DNA from 2 places in the Pantoea sp. SM3640 genome. Region 1 is predicted to be linked to the other one. Evidence: predicted binding sites of a transcription regulator. Region 1 holds the regulator's gene; the other holds the start of a gene.

Evidence for each region. The regulator Fur, encoded in region 1, represses iron uptake genes when iron is present. The targets are predictions, from matches to a motif close to ATAATAATGAGAACNACTATCAA.
Region 2: the regulator Fur is predicted to act here: its motif matches at 1,812-1,834, upstream of exbB (tol-pal system-associated acyl-CoA thioesterase).

The regions. Positions count from the first base shown of each region.
Region 1 covers NZ_CP064872.1:2,729,561-2,733,535, reverse strand. Annotated here, with positions in the region: gene glnS (glutamine--tRNA ligase) at 1-823, shown strand, start outside; gene IV493_RS12730 (hypothetical protein) at 1,060-1,455, shown strand; gene fur (ferric iron uptake transcriptional regulator) at 1,521-1,964, opposite strand; gene fldA (flavodoxin FldA) at 2,311-2,841, opposite strand; gene ybfE (LexA regulated protein) at 2,974-3,249, opposite strand; gene ybfF (esterase) at 3,418-3,975, opposite strand, start outside.
Region 2 covers NZ_CP064872.1:468,066-472,040, forward strand. Annotated here, with positions in the region: gene IV493_RS02290 (TRAP transporter large permease) at 1-27, opposite strand, end outside; gene IV493_RS02295 (TRAP transporter small permease) at 42-548, opposite strand; gene IV493_RS02300 (TRAP transporter substrate-binding protein) at 598-1,569, opposite strand; gene exbB (tol-pal system-associated acyl-CoA thioesterase) at 1,919-2,641, shown strand; gene exbD (TonB system transport protein ExbD) at 2,648-3,070, shown strand; gene IV493_RS02315 (MFS transporter) at 3,307-3,975, shown strand, end outside.

The sequences.
Region 1 (3,975 bases):
CGTAGAAGGCTGGGACGATCCGCGCATGCTGACCGTTTCAGGTCTGCGTCGTCGCGGATATACCGCCGCCTCTATCCGCGAATTCTGCCGTCGTATTGGCGTGACCAAGCAGGATAACATCGTGGAGATGGCCTCGCTGGAATCCTGTATTCGCGACGACCTGAACGAGAACGCGCCACGTGCCATGGCCGTGCTGGACCCGCTGAAAGTGGTGATTGAAAATCTGCCAGCAGGCCATAACGAAATCATCACTATGCCAAATCATCCGGGTAAACCGGAGATGGGCACGCGTGAAGTGCCGTTCAGCCGTGAGATCTGGATCGACCGTGCCGATTTCCGCGAAGAGGCGAACAAGCAATATAAGCGTCTGGTGCTGGGCAAAGAAGTCCGCCTGCGTAATGCCTATGTGATTCGTGCTGAGCGCGTCGCTAAAGATGAAGCGGGCAACATCACCTGCATCTACTGCACCAGCGACACAGATACGCTGAGCAAAGATCCTGCCGATGGCCGTAAGGTCAAAGGGGTGATTCACTGGGTGTCTGCGGATCACGCGCAGCCAGCAGAGTTCCGTCTGTATGATCGTCTGTTCAGTGTGCCAAATCCGGGCGCGGCAGAGGACTTCCTGGCGGTAATCAATCCTGAGTCACTGGCGATCAAACAGGGCTTTGTGGAACCGGGCCTGCGCGATGCAGAACCGACCACTCCATTCCAGTTTGAACGTGAAGGTTATTTCTGTGCCGACAGCGTTTACTCTAAACCGTCGCAGCTGGTGTTTAACCGCACCGTCGGTCTTCGTGATACCTGGGCGAAAACCGGCGAATAAATTTTTTTGAGGCTGACCTCATAAAATGACAAAAGGGCGATTTATCGCCCTTTTTTGTTGCCCCGATTTTAATCATTGCCGACGATTATTCTGACCTAACCGCAACCGATTAAATGCCGCATTGTGAGAGAAATCTGAGTTTAAAAAAATTAATCAATTTCCGGATGTGAATTATCCGCTTTCAGGTAGGCTATGCGCTCTCAGAGGTTGCAAAGCGGGTTACAGAAGGAAAAAAAATGACAGTTCTCGCCCAGGAAGCCAGAAACAGTGTGGTCGTTTTACATCAGCTCATTGAACGTATTTTTAACCAGCCTGCCGGATCTGATGACAGTTTTGAGCTGCTGATGTCCTATTTCCATCCTGAATTCCGCATGGTCACTCCAAAGGGCAGAGAGTGCAATCTGAACGAGGTCGAGGAACTCTTCAGGCAGTTGCAGGGACAGCGCGAAGGGATGCGTATTGCCACCTGCGAGCACGTCATCCTTTCTCATCATGAGAAAGAGATCACCGTGCAGTATCGCGAAATGCAGATGATGAATGGCAATAATCAGAGCCGTATTTCGCTGGCGATACTGGACTGCAGCAGCTCCATTCCACGCTGGCGCTATCTGCAGGAGACGCTGGTCGCCTGATATCACAGCCCAGGACAGACGAAAAAAAACCGGTGAATTCACCGGTTTTTTTATTTCAGTTCGCGTTACTGGTCGTGCAGGGTTTCATCTTCCCGGCAATCGCCCAGCGTACAGTGTCCATAGAGATAGAGGCTGTGGTTGGTCAGCTTGATGCCATGACGGGTGGCGATTTCGCGCTGACGCGTTTCGATCGACTCATCGCTGAACTCAATAACTTTGCCGCAATCCAGGCAGATCAGATGATCGTGGTGATGCTGCTGCGTCAGTTCAAAGACAGATTTGCCGCCTTCAAAGTTATGACGGGTCACGATACCAGCGTCATCAAACTGGTTCAGAACACGGTAAACGGTAGCCAGGCCAATCTCTTCGCCGATGTCGATCAGGCGTTTGTACAAATCTTCCGCACTGACGTGATGGCACTCAGGTTCCTGAAGCACTTCCAGAATTTTCAGTCTGGGCAGCGTCACTTTCAGGCCAGCCTTCTTTAATGCGGTGTTGTTGTCAGTCATGCGGATTTTGTCCTGTCACTATATTCACTTTTGTGGCTTGTCGCCTTGAATGTCGATCTGCGCTCATTCTCATTTGCGTCTCATTATAGAACTGAAGCGATGAAATGAAAACCAGAGGGCGTGCCTGAATCATCACGGGCTGTGGGGGATAGGTCACCGGGCCGGGGAGGATTCTGGCAGATGTCTGTTGGTACATCGCTTAGTCTTGCCGCCTGAGAAATAAGCGGAAGATCGATGCGGGTATTCTACAGATTAAACGGAGAAAGTTAAAAAAATGTGGCTATTATTTCTATAGGAATTTCCATTGCCTCAATGTGAGCTGGCGCTCACATTGAGTCGGGCAGGATCAGGCTTCGAGGATATCTTTCAGCTGCAGTTCATCAGAAATCTGCTTAACCCACTGCTCTACGCGCTGGTTAGTCAGTTCAGGCTGGCGATCTTCATCAATGGCCAGACCCAGGAAGTGGGTATCATCGGCCAGACCTTTTGAGGCTTCGAAGTGGTAACCTTCGGTTGGCCAGTGTCCGACAATCACGGCACCGTGCGGCTCAATGATGTCACGGATTGTGCCCATCGCATCACAGAAGTACTCCGCGTAATCTTCCTGATCGCCGCAGCCAAACAGCGCAACCAGCTTGCCGTTGAAATCGATCTCTTCCAGCGTCGGGAAAAAGTCATCCCAGTCGCACTGCGCTTCACCGTAGTACCAGGTCGGAATGCCCAGCAGCAGGATATCAAACGCTTCCAGATCTTCTTTTGTGCTTTTCGCGATGTCATGCACTTCTGCAACGTCTGTACCCAGCTGTTTCTGGATCATTTTTGCAATGTTTTCGGTATTGCCGGTATCGCTGCCAAAGAAGATGCCTACAAGTGCCATGAGTAAAATAACCTCTTAAATCCTGATAATGAGATGTGTGCCGCAGCACATTTCAGCGAATAATAGCAGACGAGAGAAAACCGGTGAACGGTTAAAGCCCCGACATTTGCTCCTGCGTGCGATTTGCCCGCATTAATCCAGTTTGAGCTGTGCCAGCAGCATCTGTTCAATCAGCTCGCTGCGGCTGAGATTGCGCTGCTCTGCCAGCGTGTTGAGCGCATCGACGGCTTCACTGTTCATTTTCAGTTCGACACGACGAAGTCCGCGTCCTTTGTCACGTTTGAGTTGATTGCGCTTGTTGATGCGCAGCTGTTCATCACGCGAAAGCGGACTGGTTTTGGGGCGACCAGGGCGGCGCTCATCAGCAAAGAGATCGAGCGTCGTGCGGTCAGTCTGTTCTTTTGCCATGGCTTAGTAAAACTGAATGGGGGCGGGCGCCAGTCACTCACCGCGCAGATTATAAATTATTGGCTATTGCCGCAGCAAAACGGACGCGCGGCAAAATTTTAGCGCGCCATCATACTTCACGCTTACTCCGGACGCCAATCCTAAACCTTTGCCGCCATCTATTTGCTTTTAAAGCGCAAAAAAGCGACGGACACTGCGCAAAACGGCATCGGGTTTCTCTGCATGAACCCAGTGTCCCGCGCCTCCAATGACATGTGCCTGCGCGGCCGGGAACTGCTGCAACAGCGCATCGCGGTAGCGGTTGTCCAGATAGCTGGAGTCGCCTCCGCGAATAAACAGTGCCGGATGATCCCATGCCGGAACGGGCTGCCAGCCCGAAATCGTGGTGTAGTTATCCCACAGCACCGGGACGTTGAAGCGCCACTCGCCCGCCTGAAATGACTTCAGCAGGAACTGAATCACCCCTTCTTCATCGATAAGCGTACGCATAATCTTCGCCGCCTCACTGCGTGACGAGACGCCTGCGTCGGTTACAGCACGAATACCGGCAAAAATCTCATCATGGCGGCGGGTCTGGTAGTCGACCGGAGCGATGTCAATCATCACCAGCCGCTCGATGCGGTCCGGCACCAGCGCGCTCATGGTCATGGCGATCTTCCCGCCCATTGAGTGACCGATCACCGCGACGCGTTCAATGCCGTGCGCATCCAGCGTATCGACCATGTC
Region 2 (3,975 bases), 1.7 Mb from region 1:
ACTGCCTATCAAGATCAATGCATCCATTTTTCTGCTCCGCGTTAGTGGGTGCCGCCCAGCGTGACAATCGGCCGCTGGCTCTGATCGCCGCTCAGCAGACGCTCAATAACAAACAGCAGGGTGAAAATTGCACCAATCGGGATCGGCAGATACATCTCGCCGTAGGTCACTGCCGGGAGTGAGGCGAGGGTCTGCACCCACATCGCTTCGCACAGGCTGTAACTGGCCTGGAAGATCACCAGACAGGTGACGATCATCAGCAGATCGCTGACGCGCAGCATCAGGCGCTGCCGGGCAGGCGACAGGCGGTCAGTGACCATCGACACGCAGATATGGGTTCCGGCGCGCAGACCCACCGGTGCGCCAATAAAGGTAAAAATAATCATGCAGATAATGGCAACCGGCTCCGGCCAGGAGAGCGCGCCGTTCATCACGTAACGGGCGAAGATCCCAATCGGGATTACCGTCACCATGATCAACAGCGCCACGGCGGCCACCAGCATGCAGAGCAGATAAAGCCCATCCATCAGACGCGTATAAGCAGACATAATTGATACCTGATTAAATACGCCACACGGCAGCGCGGCGCGGAAAGGGTTATTTCACCTCAGCGATCCGGGTCATCAGATCCTGATATTTGCCGCCAAACTGATCGCGTACTGGCTGAGTCGCTTTGACGAAATAGTCGCGGTCGGTCTGCTGGAAGGTGACGCCGCCCGCCTTCATTTTGGCGATCGACGCTTCGGTATAGGTCGCCCAGAGCTGGCGCTCCTCATCCTGTGCCTCTTTGCCAAGCTTTTTCAGCAGCGCCTGATCCTCAGGCTTAAGGCGATCCCAGGCGCGTTTTGAAAACAGGATCATCTCTGGCTGGATAAAGTGGCCGCTGAGGGTGTAATACTTCGCGACCGGCATATAGTTATGGGCGACAAAGGTTGGTGGGTTGTTTTCGGTGCCATCAACCACGCCGGTCTGCATCGCACTGAACACTTCACTGACGCCCATCGCCACCGGATTGGCGCCCATCGCTTTCAGGGTTGCCAGCGAGATGGCGCTGTTCTGCACCCGGATTTTCATGCCCCTGAGATCGTCCGGCTTCACCAGTGGCTTCTTGGTGATCATGTTGCGCTCACCGGCATCGGTCCAGCCCAGGAACACCATGCGGGCGTTGGGATCGTTATCGAATTTGTCGGCAATCTCGCGGCCTATATCGCCATCCAGCACGTTGTGCATGTGGTCAACGTCGCGGAAAATGTAGGGCAGGGTCAGCACGCTGGTTTCCGGGGCAATCGAGGTGACCGGGGCCAGCGAGACGCGGATCATATCGATAGCCCCCAGCTGCACCTGTTGCAGCGTCTGATCTTCATCACCCAGCACGCCACCGGCGTAGAGCTTCATCTCCAGCCGTCCATCGGTGGCCTGTTTCAGTTTGTCGCCCATGTGTTGCAGAGCGACCACGGTGGGATAACCGGCAGGCTGCACTTCAGCCACTTTAATCACCTGTGCCGTGGCGGTGGCACTCGCTATCATCGCTGCCAGGGCACTGGCCACGCATGTTTTCATCATTCTCATTATATTGTCTCCCGCAGAGGTAAGACGGCCTGCGGTCAGGGCTAACCGCAGAGGGCCGTAAGGAGCCAGCATAGTGAAAACGTGTCTGAGTAAAATGCAGCAATGCTGATTGAATGAATTCCATCACATTTTGAAACGTTGTTTTAATAAATTTTCATGCGGCTTCACATTTTAGAAACATCCTCATAAACCGTGCCTGAACCTGCTCAACATCAGGTCAATAGGGCGGATCAGCTTTGTAAATAGTAATGAGAACGACTATCAATTCGCCGCCATTTTGCTATTATTTGCGCTTGTTTCGCATCCCTGAATCAGAAGTTGGAGAAGCAGCGTGGTAGCCAGTGATTTGATGCAAACGGACCTCTCCGTTTGGGGCATGTATCAACATGCCGATATCGTGGTAAAGGTGGTCATGATTGGCCTGTTATTGGCCTCAGTGGTGACCTGGGCGATCTTCTTCGGCAAATATGCCGAACTCAGCGCGGCTAAGCGTCGCCTGAAGCGTGAGCAACTGGCACTGGGCGAAGCCCGCAATCTGAATGACGCCGCCCGCATTGCCAAAGCCTTTACCGGGCACAGCCACTCTGTGGTGCTGTTGAACGATGCGCAGAATGAACTTGAACTGTCGGCTGGCGTGGAAGATACCAACGGCATTAAAGATCGCACCAGTTTCCGCCTTGAGCGCCGCGTAGCCGCCTTCAGCCGTCATGCGGGTCGTGGCAACGGTTTCCTGGCGACCATCGGGTCTGTCGCTCCGTTTATCGGCCTGTTCGGCACCGTCTGGGGCATCATGAACAGCTTTATCGGCATCGCGAAAACCCAGACCACCAACCTTGCGGTGGTGGCACCGGGTATTGCCGAAGCGCTGCTGGCGACCGCGATTGGTCTGGTTGCTGCGATCCCGGCCGTCGTCATCTATAACGTTTTTGCCCGCATGATTGCCAACTACAAAGCCTCGCTGGGTGATGTCGCCGCGCAGGTGATGCTGCTGCAGAGTCGTGATATCGATCTGGGCACCGTCGCCACAGAGGTTCCGCGTCCTGCGACCGCCCAGAAACTGCGCTTAGGGTAAGTTGTTATGGCCATGCGATTAAACGACGATCTGGAAACCGATGGTGAAATGCATGAGATCAACGTGACGCCGTTTATCGACGTCATGCTGGTGCTGCTGATCATCTTTATGGTGGCCGCGCCACTGGCTACGGTCGATGTGCGCGTTAATCTGCCTGCTTCCACCAGCGCGCCGCAACCGCGTCCGGAAAAGCCGGTCTATCTGTCGATTAAAGCAGATAAACAGCTTTACGTGGGTAACGATCAGGTAACCCCGGACTCGCTGGTTAACGTGCTGACCAGCCAGACGCAGGGCAACAAAGAGACCACCATTTTCTTCCAGGCTGACAAGTCGGTAGATTATGAAACGCTGATGAGCGTCATGGATAAGCTGCGCACGGCGGGCTACCTGAAAATCGGCCTGATGGGCATGGAAACCGTGAAGAAATAGCGGGTTATCCGGCAACATGAAAAGGCGACTGTTAAGGTCGCCTTTTTTTATGGCGACTCTTCAGCCAGATAAAATCAGGCAGATCAGCCGCCTGGCGGCTCACTTATGCTGGCTGATCTGAATTGTTAATTGGTTGTTACTTATGTACACAGAATTGTAAAGTGCAATGGTGAGCCAGGTCACATTAATCTCGCCTCAGGCAGGCTAAAACGGCTAAAAAACAACAGGAAGCCGTTATGAGTCACACCCCGTCTTTACAAAAGCCGCCGAAAAGTGCTGCCCGAACCATCTTTAACGTCACCAGTGGTAACTTTCTGGAGATGTACGATTTTATGGTGTTTGGCTATTACGCCACCGCCATCGCCAAAACCTTCTTTCCCGGTGATGACCCGTTTGCTTCCCTGATGCTCACCCTGATGACCTTTGGTGCCGGCTTCCTGATGCGCCCGCTGGGGGCGATCATTCTGGGTGCCTACATCGACCATCATGGTCGTCGTAAAGGCTTATTACTGACGCTGGGCTTAATGGCGATAGGTACCCTGACCATTGCGCTGGTGCCAGGCTACGCCACGCTGGGCGCGGCGGCACCGATTCTGATTCTGCTGGGACGCCTGTTGCAGGGCTTCTCGGCAGGGGTTGAGCTGGGTGGCGTATCGGTCTATCTGGCGGAAGTCGCGCCGAAAGGTCGCAAAGGCTTTTTCGTCAGCTGGCAATCAGGCAGTCAGCAGATTGCGGTGATTTTTGCCGCCCTGCTGGGCCTGATGCTCAATCATCTGCTGGCGAAAGAGGCGGTGACGGAGTGGGGCTGGCGTATCCCGTTTGTGGTCGGCTGCCTGATTGTGCCGTTCCTGTTCTACATTCGCCGGATGCTGGAAGAGACCGAAGCGTTCAGCAAACGTAAACAT